2 regions of the Undibacterium sp. genome follow, and region 2 is predicted to be linked to the other one. Evidence: riboswitches for the same ligand, from Rfam matches in the RefSeq annotation. Region 2 holds a riboswitch; the other holds the start of a gene.
The links. A riboswitch is a leader RNA that binds a small molecule or an ion and turns the genes downstream of it on or off. The one in region 2 is predicted to bind cyclic di-GMP.
Positions count from the first base shown of each region.

Region 1: another riboswitch for cyclic di-GMP. It lies ahead of Q8K39_RS17995 (S53 family peptidase); the one in region 2 lies ahead of Q8K39_RS21135 (response regulator).

Region 1 covers NZ_JAUXQE010000035.1:172,468-185,054, forward strand. The annotation lists gene Q8K39_RS17960 (ABC transporter substrate-binding protein) at 1-742, shown strand, start outside; gene Q8K39_RS17965 (sensor domain-containing diguanylate cyclase) at 739-2,007, shown strand; gene argP (HTH-type transcriptional regulator ArgP) at 1,988-2,899, opposite strand; gene Q8K39_RS17975 (LysE/ArgO family amino acid transporter) at 3,077-3,685, shown strand; gene Q8K39_RS17980 (hypothetical protein) at 3,740-4,114, shown strand; gene Q8K39_RS17985 (TolC family protein) at 4,209-5,618, shown strand; gene Q8K39_RS17990 (multicopper oxidase family protein) at 5,643-7,046, shown strand; gene Q8K39_RS17995 (S53 family peptidase) at 7,139-10,012, opposite strand; cyclic di-GMP riboswitch class I at 10,096-10,182, opposite strand; gene Q8K39_RS18000 (hypothetical protein) at 10,451-11,119, shown strand; gene Q8K39_RS18005 (hypothetical protein) at 11,181-11,375, shown strand; gene Q8K39_RS18010 (hypothetical protein) at 11,378-11,626, shown strand; gene Q8K39_RS18015 (hypothetical protein) at 11,840-12,313, shown strand; gene gluQRS (tRNA glutamyl-Q(34) synthetase GluQRS) at 12,446-12,587, opposite strand, start outside.
Region 2 covers NZ_JAUXQE010000038.1:17,477-30,063, reverse strand. The annotation lists gene Q8K39_RS21170 (sigma-54 dependent transcriptional regulator) at 1-750, shown strand, start outside; gene Q8K39_RS21165 (hypothetical protein) at 747-1,178, opposite strand; gene Q8K39_RS21160 (hypothetical protein) at 1,171-1,659, opposite strand; gene Q8K39_RS21155 (response regulator) at 1,662-5,525, opposite strand; gene Q8K39_RS21150 (methyl-accepting chemotaxis protein) at 5,592-7,397, opposite strand; gene Q8K39_RS21145 (chemotaxis protein CheW) at 7,476-8,021, opposite strand; gene Q8K39_RS21140 (PleD family two-component system response regulator) at 8,057-8,422, opposite strand; gene Q8K39_RS21135 (response regulator) at 8,492-9,400, opposite strand; cyclic di-GMP riboswitch class I at 9,440-9,524, opposite strand; gene Q8K39_RS21130 (pyridoxine 5'-phosphate synthase) at 9,690-10,418, opposite strand; gene Q8K39_RS21125 (acetyl/propionyl/methylcrotonyl-CoA carboxylase subunit alpha) at 10,625-12,587, opposite strand, start outside.

The DNA of each region.
Region 1 (12,587 bases), on a different contig from region 2:
TATCCCCAGACAAATCTACAAAGGCTGGCTCGGCGGGCTGGAGCCGCATGCCGAAGACGCAGGATATTTGACCGCACGTGCCCTGATACAGCGCGGCAGGGCCGAAAAACTAATGCATAGTGACGGAAAATTGCATATGCTGGCGATAGCGGGCGACAGATCCACTACCACTTCTTATAAACGTAATGAGGGCATGCGCCGCGCGGTCGCTGAGGCAAAAAATGTAGTGATTGATCAGGTCATTTATGGCGACTGGAATCGAGCCAAGGCACAAGAGCAAAGTGTCTGGCTGTATCAGCGCTATCCACATACCCGGCTGGTCTGGGCAGGAAATGACTTGATGGCCTTTGGTGCCATGGAAAGCTGGCGCGCCCGTGGTGGCAAGCCAGGGCGCGATGCGTACTTCAGTGGTATCAATACTTCATCCGAAGCTTTTACGGCACTGGAGTCAGGCAGCCTGAGTGCGCTGGCGGGCGGTCATTTCATTACCGGCGCATTCAGCCTGGTGATGCTTTATGACTATCATCACGGCAGGGATTTTGCTGACGAAGGCCTGGAGCTGGACAGGTCCATGTTCATCTTGTTCACGCCAGAAGAAACCCGACGCTTCCAGCATTTATTTGGTGCGCAGAATTTTGACAGGCTTGATTTCAGGAAATTCAGTAAAGTCCTCAATCCTGCCATCAAAAAATATGATTTCAGCTTCCGTCAAATATTGAACCAGGCAGACTTGCGCAAATGAGCCATCCACCTTTGCAACCTATTGCCAGTTTATTGATACGCCGTGTCTTCAAATGGGTCATTTTGTGCGTGGTTTGCATTAGCAGCTTGCAAGCATGGCTGAACTACCGTGCCATAGAAACAAACTTCAATATGGCAGTCGCTGATGTCGCCCGTGCTAACCTGCCATTGCTGTCGGTCGCGATCTGGGACATAGAGCCGCAAACCATACAAAAGCAAATTGCCCAGATCTTGAAAAACCCCAGCATTGCCTATGTCGCCATCACGGCCAGTACCGGGCAACAGTTTACCGGGGGTGATAACAATCGTGTCGCCAGTGGGCAGCATATGGTGTTTGAGATACCTGCACCGGCAGATGCCAGCACCTCTGTTGGTAAAGTTGAATTTGTGGTGGACCAGACGGTCTTGCGCAAAGAGTTGTTGCGCAGCTTTATCATCATCATCATTGAAGTTGTGATTTTGTCTGTATTCATCTTTGTGGCCGTAGTAGCGATCTTGCGACGCGACCTGGAAAAGCCCATGCGCCAACTGGCCGATTTTGTCAAAAACCTGCAAGCCAATCAACTGTCGACCAAGCTGGAATTGAAACGCATACCAGAAAACGGTTATAACGAAATTGACCTGGTTGTCGACGGGTTTCGTACCATGCAAGACAGTTTGCAAAAGCATATCGCCAACCAGGATGCCCTGGTGGCAGAAAGAACCAGCCAGCTTGAAGCAGCCATGAAAAGCCTGAAGCAATTATCCATCACCGATGGTTTGACCAGTTGTTATAACCGCCTGTTATTCAATGAGCGCATGCCGGCAGAAATACAAAGAGCTGTGCGCTACCAACGCCAATTGTCACTGGTGTTTTGCGATATTGATTTTTTCAAGCGAATCAATGATGAACACGGCCATGCCGCAGGTGACCAAGTATTGTTGACTTTTGCTCAAAGTCTGGCAAAAGAACTGCGTGTCGATGTGGACTGGGTGGTTCGTTATGGCGGTGAGGAGTTCATCATGGTGTTGCCCGAGACGAAACTGATCGCCGCGCTGGAGGTCGCAGAGAGAATACGTCGGCAAGTAGAGCGGCATTTGTTTATTCGCATGCCTGATGGGAAGGTATTGCGCGTCACCGCCAGTTTTGGTGTTTCCGAATTGCTGGCAACTGATACGGTGGAAAGCCTGGTTCACCGTGCTGACAAATGGCTGTATTTTGCCAAGTCGAATGGTCGCAATCAGGTGCAGCCGATTGATCATTTAATTAGCGCGCCAGCGGAATAAATTGTAGCAAACTGCTTCTTGCTTGCCTGACCAGGGTATTTGTCAGGCGTGCCAGCCTGGGTGTTTGCACTTTCCAGTGGTGCCAGTAAAGTGCCACATCTACAGGGTGATCTGGCATCAGCCTGACAAGCTTGTCCTGCTCCAGATTTTTCAGCATCACATCTGGGATGACACCCCAGCCCAAACCTAGCAGAATGGCGCGGTTATACGGCGTCGTCGCGGGCACATAATGGGTGGGGTAGGCGTTTTCCTGCAGACCAAAATGCTCCAGTAAAATCTGGGCTTGCAATTTGTCTTTGCGATTGAAGGTCAGCACAGGTGCCAGCCGTGCTGCTTCGCGTGTCATGCCTTGCGGGAACCAGCGCTGGCAATAAGCGTCGCTGGCAACCAGGTGGTAACGCATGATGCCCAATGGTACAGCCTGGCAACCGCGCATGGCTTGCGATTCTGCCGATATGCAACCCAATACCATGCCACTTTCCAGCAAGTCATGGGTATGGTCCTGATCATCGATAGCGACATCCAGCAAAATGTTTTCGGCGATGAGGAACTCAGCCAGGGCAGGTAGTAGCCAGCTATCCAGACTATCGGCATTGACGCCAAGCGCAATGCTGATAGCTGCACTTTGCTGGCCAGCAAATTCACTTTGTAAATCCTGTTCCAGTTCTGCGACGCGGCGCAAGTGCTGAACGAGCTTCTGCCCTGCAGCGGTGGCGCGGCAGGGGCGGCTGCGTATCAGCAGGGTATTGCCCAATTCCATTTCCAGGGCCTTGATGCGCTGGGAAATCGCAGAGCTGGTCAGGTTCAGGGCTTGCGCAGCTTGTTCCAGACTGCCATGATCAATGACACTGAGAAAGGCTTCGCACTGGCGGCTGTCTAGTCTTGTTTGCATGCTTTATTCGAAGACATTGGTGATTTTTGCTTACGACCCCTCAACACAGGGGCACAGAGTAATCCAAAGAATTAATTCTAAAATTAAGAAAATTTAATGAAATCGTAAATATTTTAAATTTGCTTCATATTAAACCTTTTCTTGCCCAAACTACCTACATCAACAAACGGGAGACAGATGATGTTGGCTTTTATACTCAAGGGAATGGGCATGAGTGCGGGTTTGATCATGGCGATTGGTTCGCAAAATGCGCATGTCTTGCGCATGGGTTTGCGTAAGCAGCACGTGGGCTTGACGGTAATGATTTGTATCGTTTGTGAAGCACTGTTGATCTCAGCGGGGGTGGCAGGTATAGGTGGCTTGATCAATAGTCAACCAGTCTTGCTGATGATAGCTCGCTGGGGCGGGGCAGCATTTTTGGTCTGGTATGGCGTGAGGTCCTTGCGGGCAGCTTCCAGCCAGCAAAGTTTGGTTGCTGAAGGCGGGGAGTTGAGCATGACGGCAGGTAAAGCGGCTTTGGCAGTGCTGGGCGTGACTTTGCTTAATCCTCATGTGTATCTCGACACCGTGGTCTTGCTTGGCGCTATCGGTGGCCAGCAGCCGGATGATGGCAAATACTGGTTTGCCGTCGGTGCTGTCCTGAATGCCATCATCTGGTATCTGGCACTGGGCTATGGTGCGCGCTTGCTGGCCCCGGTGTTTGCCAAACCTGTGGCATGGCGGGTGCTGGACAGCCTGATAGGTGTAGTGATGCTAATACTGGCACTGAATTTACTGCTGAGCTAATCTTGTTTGACCTGCTTGTTTGTTGAAATCCTTGTTTTGTGATAACGTCGGCGCATGAAAAAATCCTGGCGTCTTTTTATTGCTTGCCTGTTACTGGTACTGCTGCCCCTGCAGGGCTTTGCTGTCGCCAGTAAATTGGCATGCGCCATGGATGTACCTGTTCAGCCTGGTATGTCAGTTGCCAGCGACAATGAGCATTGCCAGCCAGCCGCCAAGGCTGGTGATGCTGGCACCGAAGCCGAAAAAGGCAAGGTTGGCGATCATTGTAAATCTTCTTCCCCCTGTTGTATGGGCATGGCCCTGATGCCTGCTATCCAGATTTCCGCCTTTGTTCCCGTGCACGATGATGCCCAGGTGCTGCCAGTCCTTCTGCCAGCATCGGTGCCTGTGCGCATGCTGGAACGTCCCCCCAAAGCTGCTATCGCCTGAATCGGCTTAGGTTTGTAGGTCGGGCTTTGTCCAGCCGACGACAATTGTACGCCCCTCCAATTTTGCGGAAACACACAACTCATCGCGAGGACTCATGTCGCACATACACTACCGATATCTGGCACCAGCATTGCTGGTACTGGCTGGCTGTGCCAGTTTTGATATTGACCAAAGTACCCAAAAAATCAATCAGCAATACCCTGCCTATACTCAGGGGAAACTTGCCCTGGCCAGCAAGCCAGCCCAGCAAAAAGACATGCGAGACCAAGCTGCAGTCTTGTTGAAAGCACCGTTGACGCAAGATGTCGCAGTGCAAATTGCCTTGCTGAATAGTTCGGCCCTGCAAGCTATGCTGGCGCAACACCAGGCAGCAGGCGCAATGGCGGCCCAGAGTGGCGGTATCGCCAATCCGCTCTTTAGCTTTGAACGCAATCGTCAATCCGGTGAACTGGAAATGGGCCGTTTGCTCAGTGTTGGCCTGCTTGATTTATTGAGCCTGCCACAAAGGCAAAGCATGGCACAGCACAGTCTGGCACAGGCACAAACACAGCTGAGCCTGGATGTCATTGACCGTGTCAGCCAGGTGCGCGTAGCTTGGGTTAAGGCAGTTGCGGCGCAACAGAGCCTGGAATACGCCAGACAAGTTGGCGAAGCCGCCGATGCCAGTGCCATTTTGGCAGAGCGTATGCTCAAGGCGGGTAACTTCAATAACTTGCAGGCTGCACGCCAGCAAGCGTTTAAGGCCGATGCAGTGGCCCAGCTCAGCTTTGCCCTTCATAACAGCCTGTCTACACGTGAAGAGCTGGTGCGTTTGCTGGGCTTGGATGACGAGCAGGAAAAAGCCCTCAAGTTACCTGAGCACCTGCCTGATTTGCCCGCCACGCCATTGGCGGTAGAAGCGATAGGCCCGCAAGCGACAAAAAACCGCCTCGATATACAGCTGGCAAAGCAGGAACTGGATGCTGCTGCAGCACGCCAGGGTGTGAGTTTGTTTAGTAGCTTTACAGACATCGAGCTAGGTATCCGGCGCGATACCAACTTTGATGCGGCAGGACGCAGCGACATCAAGCGCGGTGTCGAAGTCAGCCTCAGATTACCCTTGTTTGATTGGGGTGATGCACAAAGAACAGCCATGAACGCAAATACTCTGGCAGCAAGTTATCGTCTGCAAACTACGATGAATAATGCTGGCTCGCATTTACGCGTCAGTTATTCTGCCTATCGCAGCATGTACGATATCGCCAGACAATACCGCGACGAGATCCTGCCGCTGCGCAAACGCATCTCTGTAGAAAACCAGTTGCGCTACAACGGCATGTTCATCAGCGTGTTTGAATTGCTGGCTGACAGCCGTGAACAAATCAATAGCGTGTTGGCAGCCATCAATGCAGAACAACAATTCTGGATGGCAGATGCGGCCTTGAAGGCTGAACTCTTGGGGCGCCCATCAGCAAGCAATCTGAATCCCGTCAAATCAACTGCTCCGGCAGAAGTAGCGCATTGATCACAGATCAGCGAAGGAAATATCATGAGTACAAGAAGAGATTTTTTTAAATTGGCAGGTATCGCTGGCGGTGCCCTGGCAGCCAGCAGTGTCAGTAAAGTCGCCATGGCAGCCTTGCCTGAAACTGTGACACAAACCAGTCCTGACACCATGCCGCCGTTGCAACAAAAAACGGGCCGGCCGTATAATCCAGTCGTTACATTGAATGGCTGGACCCTGCCATGGCGCATGAATAATGGCGTCAAGGAATTTCACCTGGTGGCAGAGCCCGTGGTGCGTGAAATGGCTCCCGGCATGAAAGCACATCTGTGGGGTTATAACGGACAAAGTCCTGGCCCGACGATAGAAGTGGTGGAGGGGGATAGGGTACGCATCTTCGTCACCAACCGCTTGCCAGAACACACCAGCGTTCACTGGCACGGCCAGCGCCTGCCAAATGGCATGGATGGCGTTTCCGGCCTGACCCAGCCATCGATACAGCCAGGCAAGACCTTTGTTTATGAATTTGTGGCACGTCGCCCCGGTACTTTCATGTATCACCCGCATGCCGACGAAATGACGCAGATGGCCATGGGCATGATGGGTTCATGGATCACCCATCCAAAAAATAAGCACCCTCAAATTGATGAAGTGGACAGGGACTTTATCTTTTTACTCAATGCCTATGACATAGAACCTGGTGCCTTCAAGCCTAACATCATGACCATGACAGATTTCAACCTGTGGTCATGGAATAGCCGTATCTTCCCCGGCATCGATACGCTGAATGTGCGCAAGAATGACCGGGTCAGGATACGCATAGGCAATCTGACGATGACCAATCACCCCATCCACATTCACGGTCATGAATTCACAGTGACAGGCACAGATGGCGGGCCAGTTCCAAGGACTGCACGCTGGCAGGAAGTGACTACGGATGTGGCTGTGGGTCAGATGCGGCAAATAGAATTTGTCGCAGATGAAGAAGGCGACTGGGCCTTCCATTGCCACAAGAGCCATCACACCATGAATGCCATGGGCCATAACGTGCCATCGATGATAGGAGTCGATCACAAGGACGTGGCTGACAAGATCAACAAGCTCATTCCTTCCTACATGACCATGGGAGACAAGGGTATGGCTGACATGGGTGCAATGGAAATGCCGCTACCGGACAACACCATTCCCATGATGACAGGCGAAGGGCCGTTTGGCGGGCTGGAGATGGGCGGCATGTTCAGCGTCGTCAAAGTGCGCAAGGGCCAGAAGCCGGGTGACTATAAAGACCCAGGCTGGTATCAACATCCCAAGGGGACAGTTGCCTATGAATATGGAGGCCCTGTCAGTGACGCACCACGCCAGCCTCCTGACGTCCACACCAGGATGGGGCACGCACACCCAGAACTAGAGGTGCATGTCAGGAAGCCGCAAGCACATGGCAGCCACTGAGATAATCGGCATGTAGGAACCGGAAAGCGTCATTTGTGTAAGCTGTTCCTCAAAACAAAAGCGGAGCAAATGGCTCCGCTTTTGGTTGGGTTTTAGTTGATCTTGATCGGGACGTTGGCTGTGGTTTTTCTGCCGAGATTGTCCGTGACCGTAATCACCAAGGTATAGCTGCCTCTAATCGGGCTTGCCCAATTGGTAGTAATGCTCAACCCACTCATTGAGAATCCCAGGCCCAAGGGCGCGCCAGTGATGGAGATAGAAACAGATGTCGCGCCAGGTGCACTGATGTTGATAGAACCTGTCAAGGCTTTGCCGGCAGTACCTGTCATTGCTGGCGCGTTGATACTTAAACCAGATGCGATGACATTGAAGCTGATGACGGCCTGGCCGCTCAAGCCTGTTTTACTGTCTTTTGCGATCATGGTGACGGCGTAGTTCCCTGCAACAGGGCTGGTCCAGGTGATGACACCGCCTGCACTGATCGCCATGCCGGCAGGTGCCCCTGTCATTGTATAAGTGACCGCGTTCGAGGTCTTGACGATAACGGTGTACGACAAGGCCGTGCCAACCATGCCATTGACTGTTGCTGCTGTAACGACGGGAGCAGGTTGCTGTGCAATGACCACGGTGTAGACCGCTTTTCCAGTCAGGGCAGTTTTGCTGTCGGTTGCATTCACCGTGACTGAATAAGTCCCAATGACAGGCGATGGCCAGCTTACGGTACCGGTCGTGCCGATAGTCATGCCAGAAGGTGCACCGGTGAGTTTGTAAGTCATCGTGTTGCTGGAAGTGGCAGTCACATTAAAACTCAGGGCAGTAGCGAACACTCCGTTGATGGTGGCTGCGGTTACGACCGGTGGTGTAGCTGCGGCAACGACGACGGTGTACACAGCTTTGCTGCTCAATCCAGTTTTTGCGTCCAATGCGGTTGCTGTGACTGAATAGGTTCCCGCAACTGGGGTTGACCATGAAACAGCACCAGTTGTTGTCGCTGTCATCCCGTTTGGGGCACCACTGATACTGTAGGTCAAAGGATTGGTCGAAGTTGCCGTGATGTTGAACGACAATGCCGTACCGACCTTACCATTAATCGAGGTCGCTTTAATGGCTGGTGGCGTAGGTGCAGCGATGATGACAGTGTAAGTGCCTTTGCCACTCAGGCCAGTCTTTGCATCCAATGCAGTGACAACGACTGTGTAAGTGCCTGCCACTGGTTTGGCCCAGGTGACGATACCGCTGCTATTAATGCTCAAGCCTGAAGGATTGCCACTCAATGTATAAGTGAGGGGATTATTTGCAGTAGCCGATACGGTAAAGCTCAATGCTGTGCCTACTTGCCCACTGATACTGGCTGACGTTACGGTCGGGGCAGTTGCGACTACCGTGCCGCCGAGTGTGCTTAGCAAGCTGCTGACGTTCGGTGTGCCGAGGCCAGTTTGCTGATCATGTCCCGTTTTTGCAGCGCAGCTTGCGCAGCTACCGTTACTGCCTTTGGCGATGTCTGCAAAGCTGCTGGCGTAGTTGCCTGGTGTCGTCGCAATCTTGTTGTAAAGCACAGCATGCGGTGCGCCCATCATTGGTTTTCCAGCCTGTGCAAGAGTTGCATTGGCTATCGCGATAACCCCGGCCCATTGCGGTGTCGCCAGACTGGTACCACCTGCACTGACCCAGTTAACAGTGCTGCTACCTGGTGTCATGATCGCCACATACTGTCCAGTGTTAGGATCAGCATTCATAGCGACATCAGCGACAGTCCTGCGTGTCGGTGTTCCCAGTCCAGGTACTGTGTTGTTTTGATAGCTTGGTACTGCGGTATAGGCGCTTACACCACCACCGGTGTTGGACCAGGCCACTTCGCTGCGAGTGGTGCCGGAGTAGGTGAGGCTGGTGCCACCAACAGCGACGACATTGGGAGAAACAGCTGGCCATTCCACTGCAGGGCCATTGTCACCGGTAGCTGCCAAGTAGGTCATTTTGGGAGTGGTGAAGGCGCTCTCAACACTGGCAGTCCAGCTACCTTCGTGCGCACCAAAACTCATGGAGACGACTCCTGGACCCATGGCATTAGCCAATTTAATACCGCCCACCATGTTGTTCATGGACGCGTCCGCCGCCTCGATCAAGATAATGCGTGCCAGTGGCGCTGTTGCGTGAGCCCATTGCACGTCAAGCGCAATTTCAGTTGCCCAGCCAGAATTGTAGGCAGGAACAGTGCTGCTCATGCCGCCAGCACTTGTACTATAAACGACAGAGAACTCACAGCCACTGCCAGACGCGGCAGCAAGCGGTAATGCAGTCGTGGCAGGAATGCTTTTTACTGTGCATGCGGGCAGGCCAAATTTTTGATTGAATGCATTGAGCTCTGCGACGATATTCGGATCATGATTGGCATTGACAATATAGATTGTCTGGCCGGCACCTAGCTGCGCAGCTTGACTGGCAGTCAGACCGCTGGTACTGGCAGGTAAAGTTGGTAGCGCATAGGCTGCGCGTATTTGTGCTGGCGTGTAAGTGGATACCACACCCGCGCCAGCCATAGGTTGCACGTTGTCGCCAGCAGGAGGAGGTGCCAGTAAGTCACGAGGCATGGAGCGAATTGTGCTCACCGTCAGACCGCGCCCGCGAACGCCCAGCATGTCGCGAGGAATAGACTGACGTGCTACAGGCAGACCAGCGGATCGGCTATTGTCGTTGACGTCGACATCTGCTGGCGCATCAAGTAGAACAGGAGCAAGGTGAAACGTATGCTGGGTAGATTGCGCGCCCACGTCTACCGGCAAGACAGGCAGCGTTGCATCCAGCGTTGTCATACCAGTGGCAACTTCCGCTGGTGGCAGGGCGACAGTTGCGCTGTTGACTTGTGGGTTGTCGCCGCCGCATGCAGAAAGGATACTTGCACTGATCAGGACACTCATCCAGGTCAGGGGCTTAAGAGATTTGCTAGATATTTTGTTTTCGATGATCACGAATGCACTCCGATATGAGCAGAGGGCGGTGATACAACGTTTAATGGTATGAGCTGTCAAAAACCAATCGAGCAGATACCATCACCGGCAACCCCGCTACCATGACGCTGTCGCGCTTTAGGTCGGTGGCTTTGCGTCCCCGCTTTTCAACGGGTTTGCCCTCAAGTTTTGGAAAATAAAGAATACAGATTCAGGGTAAGAATATTCTGCTCAAAAATAAAGCAGAAAAATGTCAAGGATTGTTGAAACAATGCAGTGAAAACAAGCTTCGATTTCGCTTTGATAACAGAAGCGGATGAAAGTTGTTTTGTAGACTTTTGATTAAAACAAGAGTGTTAATTTGTAAAATCATTTCCCTTGTTTTTTTGCTCTGGCAGCATGAGTGCACTTAAAGCAGTGTTCTATCCGCCCTTTTTATTTGAAAGAAGTAAACGATATATGAAAATGCGTCTTAAAAAATTACGCCTGAGTTTTCCGCTTGTCCTGGCACTGATTGGTGCAAATTCACATGCCGAAAAAATCAGCCTGGATGATTGCGACCTGATCACCGCCAAACCCTTGCGCGCTGATTTTCAGAGCTGGTTGAACAAGAACCGCAAGCTGGCAAATGAAGGAAATGTTGAAGCATTGACCATGGTTGCTGCCGAAGCGAATAATCGTCTCGCATGTCTGGAAGAAAAGATCACAGAAAATTCAGGTTGGTCGATGACCATGAGCAGTGCTGAAGGTACGAGCGAGACGACGTCGAATCCTGGTATTCCGAATATCAAAAAGAATGCTGATGCCTATGCTGCATTGAAGGACGCCGTCAAATATACCCATCTGGCCGGTGCGACTGACCCGGCTTACCGTGGCATGTCAGCACAATTGGTATTGCGTTATCAAGCAACCCTGCCAGAAGCGCTGGAAACTGCCTATGAAGACGTGGCTGGTGCCAATCAGCTTGAGTGTGTACTCAAGCGTAAATTTGGCAAGCGTGACGCCCAATTTGCCTGCTCATCTCACAGAACCACGTTGGCACAACTAATAACCAAGATCCCGGCAGAGCGCCGCGCATTACTGGATCAGAAAGCACATCAATGGGCTGCGGGGTTCCCAGTCAAATGATTCCTCAACTGCGCATTTTATTTCGAGAAAATACACATCGTGTTGATGCAGCTGACTATTCATGACTTTGAAAAATATCAGAAGCTTGCCCTGGGACCGGATTGCACATTGGTATGGTCGTGGCGATGTCTTGCCCAGGTTAATCAATGATTTGGGTAATGAAAACCATGCATGGGCTGTGCGGGAGCTAGAGCGCAATCTTGAGCATCAGGATGGTTTGAATCAAGCAACGTCATTCGCCGTGTTTTTATCGTGAAGATGCTGAAAGAAAATGCCGTGCGGGACCAATTAACAGTGTGGGGAATATTGCGTAAATTTGACGAAGCGGCAGCTTTTCAAATGCGCAGCGATAAGACTGTTCCTATATTGCTAGACTGGGATCAATTGCTGGATGAGCGTAGACTTTTACCCGTTTATATTGATGAATACAACGATGAAATTCTTTGGGGGAATGGAACCCACCGCTTGAAGAATGGCATTCATGATATCCACTCACATGACAAATAGTCCGAAGCGCATACCCTGATTTTCCTGAGAATAAGGTGTCCGACAATATGTAAAGATATGCCAGGTACGGTCATTGTGTTGGCTAACGTACAGACCGCTTAAGACTAAGCCTTCAGAATGTTCGCAAATGAAGTTACCAGATGCGCTGCATGAACGTTATGGATGATAAACACGGTAAGTAATTCTCGGAGCGAGTATAAAAAGGGGTATGCAATGAAAACCATGACAGTCAGTAAAATATTGTTGGCAGGTGCTGCTTGTGCTTCAGTATTCATAACGAATCTGACACAGGCACAGGATATTGGCGTCTCAGTGCAATTTGGACAGCCAGGATTTTATGGTCATGTGGATATAGGAAACTTCCCGCAACCAAGTGTAATTTACCGTGAACCGCGCATCGTACAAAGGGGAAATGTAGTACGGCCACCTATGTATTTAGTGGTGCCACCAGGTCACAGGAATAAATGGGGGAAAAGCTGCTACCGTTACGATGCCTGTGATCGTCAGGTGTACTTTGTTCAAGAGAACTGGTACAACACGCAGGTAGTGCCGCGTTATCGCGATGGCTATTATCGTGAACACGAGTATGACAGGCGCGACGATGGGCGGGGGCGCGGTAATGAAAGAGGTCGCGAGCGGAATCATGGTCGCGGAAATGGTCATGGGCGGGGTCATGGCAGAGACTGATGGCGGCACCGCATCCTGTTCCGATTAGCCCCTGACCTGCGACTTGACTCCTTATTCTAAGGCAGATATTTACAAGCAACTTTATTGTGTTAACTGAAGTTAGCAGAACACTGCGTATCCAGTCGCCTTCGATCACGCGTTGGCGCTTTCTCTCAAGATTGTTGTGTTGTCGAGTTTGTTTTTCCAGGCAAGAGTTGCCCATTGCCAGAACTCTTCTATGTTGCTGAAACTTGCTGGCGGATATAAAGCCAAAAACTGAGCTGCTGGTATCAAT
Region 2 (12,587 bases):
GTGCATTGCGGCGCCATACCCGCAGAATTATTCGAGAGTGAATTATTTGGTCACTGCAAAGGCAGCTTCACCGGTGCCGACCGTGACCGCAAAGGCCTGATCGCTGCGGCTGATGGCGGCACGCTATTCCTTGATGAAGTCGGTGAAATGCCCCTGCCCATGCAAGTCAAGCTCTTGCGCTTCTTGCAGTCTGGCAGTTTTTTCCCCATAGGTGCACGAGCCGAATTGCGTGTCGATGCGCGCATCGTCGCGGCCACGAATCGTGATCTGGCCGTCATGGTTGAAGAAAAAAGTTTCAGGGACGATTTGTATTACCGCCTCAAAGGCATACAAATGCGCACCCTGGCGCTGGCAGACAGGGCAGAAGACATTGCCTTGATAGCCCAGGCAATTGCGGCCAGATCAACGCCACCAAAACGCCTGACGGCTGCAGCGCAGGAGTGGTTGGTATCTCATGCCTGGCCCGGCAATGTCAGGGAATTGCAGCATTGCCTGCAAACTGCGATGGCACTGGCGGGTGAGATGAACGAAATCGTAGTGGATGATCTGGCCCTGGCTTGCGGTGAGGTCGCAAGCGATGCGCCTGTGGTGGATTCGGGTTTATTGGAAGAACAGGTGGCCGCGCTGGAGAAGCGCCTTATCGTCGGCGCATTGAATGACAACCAGTACAATCATACGCATGCAGCAAAACAACTGGGGATATCCCGCGTCGGTTTGCTGAACAAAATGCGCAGGTATGGACTGCGTTAGTGGATTGCTGCGAACAGACGACTCAAATCCAGCACAGGTATGCTTTTCCCCTGTTGTTCAAAGCAGGAAATTGCCATGTCTTCCCAAGCAATTTCATCCAGGCTGCTGGCTTGATCATCATCGACGAGTACGCGCACTGGTGGTGCTGCCAGATGTATCGCCCCCAGGCCGACGCTATTGCTGACAGTATCATGAAATGCCACTAAGGCCAGGATATTGCCAGTACAAGCCCTTTCGCCCAAACGCAAGGGCAATTGCACGACCGGCACTGCTCGTTTTTGCCAGAAAATTACCTCTCGCATATGCACAGGTGCCAGCGGCACTTCAAAGCTGTCTTGTGCATCCATGATTTGTATCAGTTCACGCTGGCCTATGGCGACTTGTCTGCCATCACCTATATCGAGTAACCAGGCATTTGCACTAGACATATTCTTTCTCCAGGTGTCCAGACGTGACTTGCGCGAACGCACCATATCGCAGCAAGTGTCTGGCATCACTGAGGCAGGCCAGGCTGTTTTCAAAGGGCATGATAGCCTGTATAGGTGTGTTGGCAGTGCGCATGGCGGCAGGCAATGCATAGTCACTGCCAGATTGCTGATTGAGTACCCTGACATCATCACACAGCAAGCCAAGGAAACCCTTGCCGGTAGCCAGCATGACACAGGCGCGGCGTGCCGCAGGTATGCTGTCCAGCGTCTGCAATTCACCGTTCAGACTCAATACTGGCCAACTTTGACCCAAATAAGTAATCCTGCCAACTGAAGGTGCAAGCGCATTTTCACTATTGAGGTCAGCGACGGATTCGACCGCACAGACATCGCCCTGCGGCAGCATGAGTTGCATGCCATCTATACGCAGCAACAGACGGTTACGAACTTCTGTTTTCATGCCCGGCATCATCGCTCCCATGTTCAAACTCCTGTCAGGCGGTTGATATGCTGCAGCAAGGCATCTTCACTGAAGGGCTTGACGAGGTAGGCATCCACCCCGGCAGCATCACCCTGCTGTCTGTGCTTCTGGGTCGAGCGTGAAGTGATCATGATGATGGGAATGCGCTTGTCGAGCTTGCGGGCGCGTACATGGCTGGTCAGTTCCAGACCATTCATGCGCGGCATTTCCATGTCTACCAAAATAACATCCGGTATCACTTCGTCAAGGATGGCAACTGCATCCAGACCATCAATGGCGGTGCGCACTTCATAACCGGCATCGCGCATGATCTGTGCGGTAGCACGGCGGGCTGACAGGGAATCATCGACCACCAGCGCTGTCCGCACATGTGCAGCCTGATGATCAGTTTTCGCTGGCAAGCCAGAATGGGCATCATTCACATTGATATACTGCTGCGTCGATGCCCGCAACAATTCCGGCAAATCGATGACTGGTGCAACACTGCCATCACCCAGGATCACCGCACCGATGGTGCCCTGGATTTTTGGTACATAGCGGCCAAATTTCTTGACCACGACTTCGCGGCCATCCACCAGTTCTTGTACTTGTACGGCACAGGTAGCACCAGTATCGGTACTGATCAGCAAGACCGGGTAGCCATAGCTGCGTGCTTCCTTGCGATGGTCTTGCATGCCCAGTAATTGATCCAGCTTCAGCAATTTATGTACGGCATCGCCGACGCGATAGACAGGCTGATCAGCCAGCGTATCAATCTGTGCATCAGTGATGTAATGGATATCAATAATGCGACGGCTGGATATCGCCATCATATGACCAGCCACGCGCGCCATCAGGGTATGTTCTGACAAGAGACTTGCAGGCAAACGCAATTCCACCACCAGACCCTGGCCTGCGACTGAACGCAGGTTCAGCGAACCTTTCATTTCCAGTATGCGTGCATGCACCATGTCCATGCCTATGCCACGACCAGACGTCTGGGTGCTGCTATCGCGAGTAGAAAAGCCTGGCACCAGGATCAGCCTGGCCAGTTCTTCTTCCGACAAAATGCGTTCGGCGCTGATCATCTTGCGTTTCAAGGCGGTGCGGCGTATGGCAGCATAATCAAGGCCTGCGCCATCGTCCTTGCAACGCACGACGATGGAATTTCCTTCACGCGCAAAGCTCAGTTCTATCAGGCCATCTGCGGGTTTGTTCACACCCAGCCTGCTGGCTGCTGTCTCTATGCCGTGGTCAACCGCATTGCGCAGGATATGCATTAATGGATCAGTCAGATCATTGAGCATATTGCTATCGATATTGGTATTTGCGCCGAGTATGTTCAGGTTCACTTGTTTGTCGAGCAAACGGCAAGTCTGGCGTACACTGCGCTGCAGGCGCGAAACGATGGTCGTCACCGGCACCAGGCGCGTACGTATCACGGCATGCTGGTTTTCCATTTGCAAGCGGCGCTGAACTTCCAGCAATTCCGCCAGGCCATGCAATTGCTCATCAATGTGGTTAGACATTTCAAAGGCATCAGTGCGTGCTTCCACCAATTGTGCCGTGATGGTGTGCAGCTCGCTATAACGTTCGAACTCCAGCGGATCAAAATCACCATCAATAGTACTGATACTGGCCTTTTTCTGTGGACTGCTCATGCCGCGTACATCGACCAGTGTTTCCAGATCGGCGATGAGTTTCTGGAACAGGACATCGTGCTTTTGTATCGCTTTCGATTGTTTCTGGGTCTGTTTCAATTGCTCCTGGATTTGCGCATTCGAGATGACATTTTCACCAGCCAGGCGCAGCAATTCATCGACCACTTTTGCTGGTACCCGCAGCATCGGTTCTGCAGCGTGTGAACCTGGCTCGACCAGGTCAAGCACCACGCTCGCAGGCTGTGCTGCTGATGTTACTGCAACTGACTGGCTTGATGGTACAGGCTCACTGCGCACAAGGAACTCACCACTGTTCATAAAGCCGACATAGTCACAAACTTGCTGCAAGACTTGTTGTGACTGCGCCGGGGCAGTACCGCCATCGACCACTGCTTCGCTCATGGCTTCCAGGCAGTCCCCTGCTTCGGTCAACAGTTCTGACAATGCCTGGTCGGGCAGGCTTTGCTTATTGCTGAGCGCAATCAGCAAGTCTTCCAGATGATGAGTCAGGTTGGCGATACCGGCTATTCCCACGGTATTGGCTGCACCCTTCAGCGTATGTGCAGCACGCTTGGCCTGCTCTACATCCTGCATGCTGCCAGCGCCGCTGGAAAATTTTTCTATGGCACTGGTAAAACTGCCCACCTGTATTGGCAATTCCTGCAAGAGACCATCAAATAATTCAGTATTCAAATCATCCGGCAATTGTATGGAAACATCGCTTTCCGTGATAGAGACAGCAAGCTCTTCTCCATCGTGAATTTCTTCTATAATGTTGACATTGATGAGTTCTGCAAACAGGGACTCATTGCCATCCATAGTCGCAGTTTGGGACCAGACCTGGTCCATCAAAAGAGCCAGCAACTCCAGCGCAGGTACTTCTTCTGTTGGATTACTCAAATAGCCTGTCAGTTTGGCAGGCAAATCATTGAGCAAGCTGATTTGTTGATTATCCAAAGCTTCAGTTTGCGCTGAGACCAGATTGGCGAGCAGGGATAAGAAACGATGTAAGGCAGTCAGCCCTATAGATTCGGAAGTTGTTGCTATGCGCAGCAAGGCTTCGACGTAGTTCTGCAAGGCAAGGTGGCGCTTTTCGCCATCATCGCCTGCGGCTACAACGGCAGCCAGGTCCGCTGCCAGCATGTCAGCCATCAAGCCAAATTCTCTGGCAAACAGGGCCAGCATGTCGCTGCTGATTTCTTGCATGGCGAGGCCGTGTTCAGTATCTTCGCTTTGTTCCAGTTCAGTATACGTTGCCTCGGTTGCTTCATTTGCTTCATTTACTTCGATTTCTGTTGATGGCTCTGCTAGTGCCTCGGTCCCATTCCATACCGGGTCATAAATGACATCCAGCAAACCCGCTACTACTTCAGGATTATCTGCATCGGCAATGCTGTCCATCAGCATCAGAGGAAAGCGCTGCAATATACTCAGTTCTGTCTCGTTCAAGGCATTCGCGACTTCAGATCTCAAGGTGACGACATCGGCGAAAGCATGACAGGCATCGGCCACAGCATGCATGGACAATTGCGCAGCACATGTAGAAAACGCCTGCAATTGGGCGGCATAGCATTGCAGGGTAGCTGCATCAGTTTCGCCGCCCAGGCCAAAATGCTCATCGGCAGCCAGGGTCATCACCAGTGCATCGAGGGCATCATGCAAGTCGAAAGACTGTTTGGGGGTGCTTAACTGTTCTGCCTCTATTTGTACCACCGCTTCGGCAAATGCTGGTGTCGCAGCAGGCACCAGGAATAGTGCAGGTGCGTCCTCAACCTCATCTACGGGGGTTAGCGGATCGCTATTTAGTAACTGCCGTAATTCGCCAGAATCACCGTGACTCAAAGGCAGGGGCCAGCTGGCTGTCGATAGATGATCGATCAGGGTTTCTATATTTTTGTCACCATGATTCAAGGCATGGCTGGCCAGTAGATCAGGCCACTCGCTGAGCAAATAATATTCTGCTTCGGTGAGTTTGCGGTTCTGGTTATACAGGCTGATCAGATTACGTTCTATCAGCGCACAGACCCAGTGCAGGCCAGGCATGTCGGCAGCGCTGGCTGCCGCGCGTATACGGCGCAATTGCTCTATATAGCAAGCCAGTGCACGGGTAACTACACTGACATCAGCTGAATGGGTCGCATCAGTTTCCAGGGCATTGAATACCTCATCGAGGGCACCGAGGACGACATGACTGAAATCTGTAGCATGGTTTTCTAGCTGTTCCATACTGCCTCAGATGGGTGAGTTGGAAAGAAAGAAACCTGCGCAAATTCTTGCGCAGGTTTGTTGGGATCAGGCTGCCAGTTTGAAGACGCGCACGGTAGACAAGAGCATCCTTGCATATTCCACCAGATTGGTAGTTTGTGCAGATTGTTCATCAAGTTGCAAACTGGTTTCCTGGTTGGTTTTCTTGATCTGTATCGCTCTGTCCAGCAACTCCTGGCTGGCCTTGGCCTGGCCGTGGGATTTGATGGCAATTTGCTGTACCGATTCCACCAGCTCAGTCGTCGCATTTTGCGTTGCCTGCATTTGCAGACCGGCTTGTTCTGCCAGGCGGCTACCTTCTACCACCTGGGCAATTGCCGAGTTCATGGTGTTGACCGTATCTGAAGTTTCCAGCTGGATGTTATTGACCAGGCCAGAAATTTGCAGCGTCGCCTGACGCGCATTTTCTGCCAGCCTTTGCACCTCATCCGCAACCACCGCAAAACCGCGACCAGCTTCACCGGCAGATGCCGCATGCATACTGGCATTCAGCGCCAGGATGTGAGTACGTTCGGCAATCGCATTGATCAGACCGACCACGCCGGAAATTTCTTGTGAACGTTCACCCAGACGTTTAATCCGTTTTTCTGTTTCACGTATGATGTCGCGGGTACTGTTAATACCACCCACGGTGCTGTTTACCGTATCCATCGCCAGTTGTGTTGAGCGTATGGCATTGTCAGCAGCGCGGTTACAGGTTTGTGCCAAGTCAGCAATATTGCGCATTTCTTCAGAAGCATTCGACAGTGACAAGGTCGTATGTTCCACTTCCAGCCTTTCTTCTGCTGCCGCTGCCATCACGTTATCGGACTGCGCTTTCACTTTCAGCGTGGCCTCGGTCACGTCGGCAGAAATATTACTTACATCGCGCAGCACTTTGGCGGTTTCGCTGGTCAGCATGTTCAAGGCATCAGACACTGCACCAGTCACGTCGGCAGATACTGGCACTTTTACTGTCAAATCTCTGCTCGCCAGTTGCGCCACCGCCTGCAACAAGACCAGCACGGATTCATTGAGTTTTTCATTTTCATCTTCGATGGATTTACGGCTGGCTTCACGTTCATCCACCATCTTGTCAAACTGGCGTGAAAGTTTGCCGATTTCGTCAGGGTGACTACTGCGCGCCCTGACCGTGGCATCGCCCTGCGTCAGTTTCTGCATAACGGCGATCAGATGCGATACCGGCTTGGTGATGCTGCGCGTCATCCAGTAAGCAACGCCCGCAACCAGCAAGATGGAAAGCGCGGCCACCAGCGCCAGCACATTTTTCGCTGTCACGTAGGTACTGTCGGCTGCGGCACCATCCCTGTTCACCAGCTTGGTTTGGTAATCAATCAGGCTATCCATGGAAGAAAACCATTTTTCCTGATCGGCTTGCAGATTTCCCAGCAGCCAGGTAGTCGCTTCTGTCTTTTTACCTTCAGTCGCCAGGCGCATGAATTCCCTTTGCGAAGTACCGTATTTGGTACGTGCTTCAGTCGCTGTCTGGAAGATGCCTTTTTCTTCATCGCTGGTAATCAGCTTTTCAAAATTGGCGATATTTTCTTCCTGGTTCTGTCTGCGTGACAAAATCAATTGCTGTTCTTTTTCCACTGCCGATTGATCGTTCAGGAGCAGCATATTGCGCATGGAACGCGCATTGGCATTGACGTTACCGAGCATCTTGTAAGCCAGCACAACCTTGGGATAGCTGCCGTCCACAATACGGTGAGTACCATCATTGATGCTCTTCAGGTTGGACATCGCCAGCCAGGCAGTTACCGCCAACAGCAGCAACACCGCTGTAAATCCCAGACTGAGACGGATACCAATATTCGGAGTACGTAATTTCATTTTGCTCTCCACAAGAAAAACATCAAAGACTGCTTATTCAAACAAGGTTCAGCCAGATTTTGCTTAAAGTTTGATGCTCTATGCGCTACGGCTGAGTTTTTCAAAAAAACTTTCATGATTGAAATCCAGCCAGACCTTGTCATCCTTGACGAAGGCGGCTGTTACATGGGCTTCCAGTGTTGCTGGCAATTGCGGCATCTGTGTGATGGTACGCAATTCCGTCAGCGGTTGCGGATAACTGTCTATCAGCATGCCAACGGCATTTTCTGCCTTGTCCAGTATCAAAAATAATTTAGACGCCGCAACTTCGGACCTGCGGCCACTAAGCACCAGGCCCAGATCAAAGATGGGCACCAGATTGCCACGCAGGTTGATCAAACCAAGCAAATAGGCTGCTGCACCCGGCAGAGGCGCAACAGCCTGTGGTCGTATCACTTCACTCCCTACCTCAGCCCTGATCAGCAAATTCAGCGAACCCACGCGATAGCCATAACGCTTTCTTTCGACTAGCGGTGCCACATCGCTCCACAACAAATCACCGGGTGGAGTGTAGCGATCCAGAGCAATGCTGGGTGGCAGCCATTCCGTAGGCTGCCCGGCATTGCTGGATGTGATTTGACTCATGACCGCCCCCATGCATGGGTAAAAGGATATTGAAATCAGGCAGCGATTTTGAGCTGATCGATGATCTGGTCAGCAGTATAGGGTTTGGCGACATAGCCTTTGGCACCTTGCAACTGGCCCCAGATCTTGTCAGCTTTTTGAGATTTGCTGCTGACAAAAATGATAGGAATGTCTTTGGTTGCAGGGTCTTGCGTCAGACTGCGGCAAGCTTCATAACCATCCATCTCTGGCATGACGATATCGAGGAAAATAATCGAGGGTTTTTCGGCCTTGGCTTTCTCCAAAGTATCCTTGCCACTGGACGCGGTGATCACCACATAACCGGCATCGGTCAATATGCTTTTGATGTTGGCCAGTTCAGTAGTGGAATCGTCAACAACGAGTGCTTTTTTCATGCCCATGATGTACTCCCGAGATGTGTAGATGAAACACCCTGATCCCCAGGGCAAAGGTAGCTAATTGCAAAAAAATCAGATGCCCATGGCCAAGTCCTGATTCTTGTCCATGGTGAAGATGGCGTCTCCTGCAGTCAGGGTCTTTTCCACTACAGCGCGAAACTTAAGGTGCTCTACTGGCTTGGTCAGATAGCTGCTGCAACCTGAGAGCGAGCCACGTATGCGGTCAAAAGGGGAAGACTTGCTGGTCAGCATGACGACAGGCGTGCGCTTGGTTTGTGGATGGCGGCGTATGATCTTGCAAATTTCATAGCCGTCGGCACCGGGCATGACGATGTCGAGGAAGATGATGTCGTAGTTTTTTTTCTCCAGCATTTGCAAGGCTTGTTCACCTGTTTCTGCACAGTCGGAAGCAATCTTCATGGAGCGCAATTCAAGGTCAATCTTGATTCTTGCGGTGGGGCTGTCATCAATAATCAAAGCGCGATGAGCGGTTTGCATGACCGCTGCCTGAAAATTCTTTTGCACCAGTGGTTGCACAATAGCTGCTTTGTTCATATCTGCCTTTTGAAGCATGGCGGCACCGGCGGGTAATTCCGCTGGCAACACTTTTTCCAGCTCACCTGCTACCTGATCCAGCAAAGCCAACATCTTGGTCGGAACCAGGGGATGCAGTAAATGATATTTACCTGGCTTTGCCTGACCCACATTCGAAATAAAAACGGTTGCGGGTTCAGGAATATTGCGTGTTGTTATCAGCTCCTGCAAAGCAGCCCTGGCCTGACCATTGTCGGGGTCAAGTATGACGATATCCGGATCAGCAGCCTGACTGGCATCAAACAGCGCATAGGAATGCTTGCGCCCACTGGCCATGGTCAAGCTGAGCACGCTGCGCACCAGACGCAATTCATACTCAGACAAACCAAATACACTAATCAGAATTTTTTTTGAAGCGCAGGGGAGCGCCGTAGAGATGCTGTTCATGAGCGACCTACCTCTTAACGAAACACCGCTGTTGCGGATTACGGTACCTGGCTGCCCTGCCATGATCAGCGAGGGCCCTGTAGTTTTGCGTCCCACTCTTTCGGATGGTTTGCCTTTAAACAACGCTGATGCTATCCCTATGAACTACTTCTCATCCATAGGGCGGTACACCAACCACAGTGCCTCATGCGAAGCACCGTTACCCCAATGTAGTTCATGATTTTGTAAGCTACAAGGGAAAAGTTAACATTTTTTTGCTTTTTATTTTCTCATGCAAAAGATGCAAAATTTAAGCTTGCTGACAAATTTTTGCATATGTTGTTAGCACTTCGGCTATGCCCTGCTCCAGGCATTCAACGATGACCGCATGGCCTATGGACACTTCCAGTATGCCGGGTATGGTCAGGAATTTAGTCAGGTTACTCAGGTTCAGGTCGTGGCCAGCATTGACACCCAGGCCCGCATCCTGGGCGCGTTTAGCGGCGGCCGCGAAGCCCTGGAAAATCTCTTCACCCTTTGCCGTTCCAAAATGCTCGGCATAGGGTTCGGTATATAACTCGACACGGTCTGCGCCGAGCTCTTTGGCCAGATGCATATCCTGATTGTCGTAGTCGACAAACAAACTGCTGCGTATGCCCAGTGCCCTGAGTTCAGCCAGTACAGGTCGTAAAAAGTCCGCATCCTTGCGCAAGTCCCAGCCATGGTCAGAAGTCAGCTGATCTGGCGCATCCGGCACCAGCGTGCATTGAGCAGGTTTGTGGCGTTTTACAACTTCGAGAAAGTCTGGCGCAGGATAACCTTCGACGTTCAATTCCACACCACGCGCCTGGCATAGCACACCCAGTGTTTCCACATCCGAATAACGCGCATGCCTTTGATCCTGACGCGGATGCAGGGTAATCCCACGCGCACCGAGATCCAGGCAGCGGGCAGCAAAGGCCTGCACGTCAGGGTAATTACGGCCACGGGAATTGCGCAGCAAGGCGATTTTGTTGATGTTGATGGAGAGTGCGGTCATGGTGATTCCAAAGTCTGGGCGAGGTAATGAAAAATCGCTTTTTGCAGATTTTTCTTGTTCAAGTATTCATCATGGACTTGCTTGCAGGTTTGTACAAGTAACACAGCGGGGTGATTTGCTGGTGTATCTGTTTTGCTTAAATGATCTGATGAAATAAATAAGCCAGCACAACAGTGCTGGCTTTATGGTACGAACTCCAGACAAGCTTACTGCTGAAACGCTAGCAACTGCGCCCCTTCAGTCACCTGATCGCCGATCGCATACAAGACTTCATCAATGACACCATCATGCGGTGCAGAGATCGTATGCTCCATCTTCATCGCTTCCATGATCAGCAGGGCATCGCCCTTCTTCACTTCCTGCGCCTTGTTGACGAGCACAGCAACGATTTTTCCTGGCATGGGTGCAGTCAGGCGGCCAGTCTCGGCCTCGGCTTCACCGGCATGCGCCAGCGCATCGATGTAATGCAGGTCAGTATGCCTGCCCTGACTAAAGACGTGGAAATGTTCACCATCGCGCACAACGGTGGCTGCCACGGTCTGGTCTGCAATCTTGATGACAATATCATTCTCATGCGCCAGCGCCAGTTTGACTTGTGCTGTCGCTGCACCAGCCTGCACTTGCCAGCCGTCTGCCAAATAAGTCACCTGCACTTCATGGGTCTGTTCTTCTTCAGTGAATTGCAGACTACGTTGCATCAGGCTGTTCATGCGCCAGCCGTGGCTGGATTGCCATGGGTCACCACTACCATTTGTAGATTTCTCTGAGTTCAGCAAGGACACGACGGCCAGTGCCAACGTAGTCAGGTTCGCCGCTACCGGTGTCGGGAACAGTTCTGCCTGATTGCGCTCTATCAGGCCAGTGTCCAGATCAGCACCAGAAAAAGCTGTGCTGGTGACCAGACGCGACAGGAAGGCGATATTGCTGTGCAAGCCAACAATCTGATATTGCGCCAATGCTTGTGCCATGCGAGCCAGTGCTTCTTTCCTGTCCTTGCCCCAGACGATCATCTTGGCAATCATGGGGTCATAGAAAGGGGAAATCGTATCACCTTCACGTACACCGCTATCGATACGGAAAGCCGCCGGATCAGTAGCACCTCCGAGTTCAAAATTCACTGCAACAGGGGTGCGGGCATGACGCAAAGTACCTATCGATGGAAGGAAACCTTTTTCAGGATTTTCTGCATACACGCGTGCTTCTATGGCGTGACCATGTATCTGTAATTCATTTTGTTGCAGCGGCAGTTTCTCACCGGCAGCAACACGCAATTGCCATTCCACCAGATCAGTACCAGTGATCATTTCTGTCACCGGATGTTCGACTTGCAGACGGGTATTCATTTCCATGAAATAGAAAGAACCGTCCTGGTTGGCGATGAATTCCACCGTACCGGCACCGACATAGCCAACTGCTTTTGCAGCAGCCACGGCAGCATCACCCATGGCGGCACGGCGTTCTGCCGTCATGCCTGGTGCGGGTGCTTCTTCGAGTACTTTTTGATGGCGGCGCTGTACCGAGCAATCGCGCTCAAACAGGTAGACGCAATTGCCGTGAGTATCAGCAAACACCTGTATTTCTATATGACGTGGTCTTTGCAGGTATTTTTCTGCCAGCACTTTATCGTCACCAAAAGAGTTGATGGCTTCGCGTTTGCAGGATGCCAGTGCGTCTTTGAAATCAGCAGATTTTTCAATAACACGCATGCCCTTGCCGCCACCGCCAGCACTGGCTTTCAGCAAAACCGGGTAACCGATACGGTCAGCCTCGGTATGCAAGAAATCAGCATCCTGATTATCGCCATGGTAGCCCGGCACCAGCGGCACGTTGGCTTTTTCCATCAATGATTTCGCGGCGGACTTGCTGCCCATGGCTTGAATTGCCGAGGCAGGCGGGCCTATGAAGGCGATACCATTCTTGGCGCAAGCTTCAGCAAATTCACTGTTTTCTGACAAAAAGCCATAGCCAGGATGTATCGCCTGCGCACCAGTCGCCAATGCGACTTCAATGATTTTGTCAGCGCGCAGATAACTTTCCTTAGCGGCAGCAGGGCCTATCAAAACTGCCTCATCACAAACTGCAACATGCTTGGCGTTGGCATCGGCTTCGGAATACACAGCGACAGTCTTGATGCCCATGCGACGTGCGGTAGCAGCAACACGGCAAGCA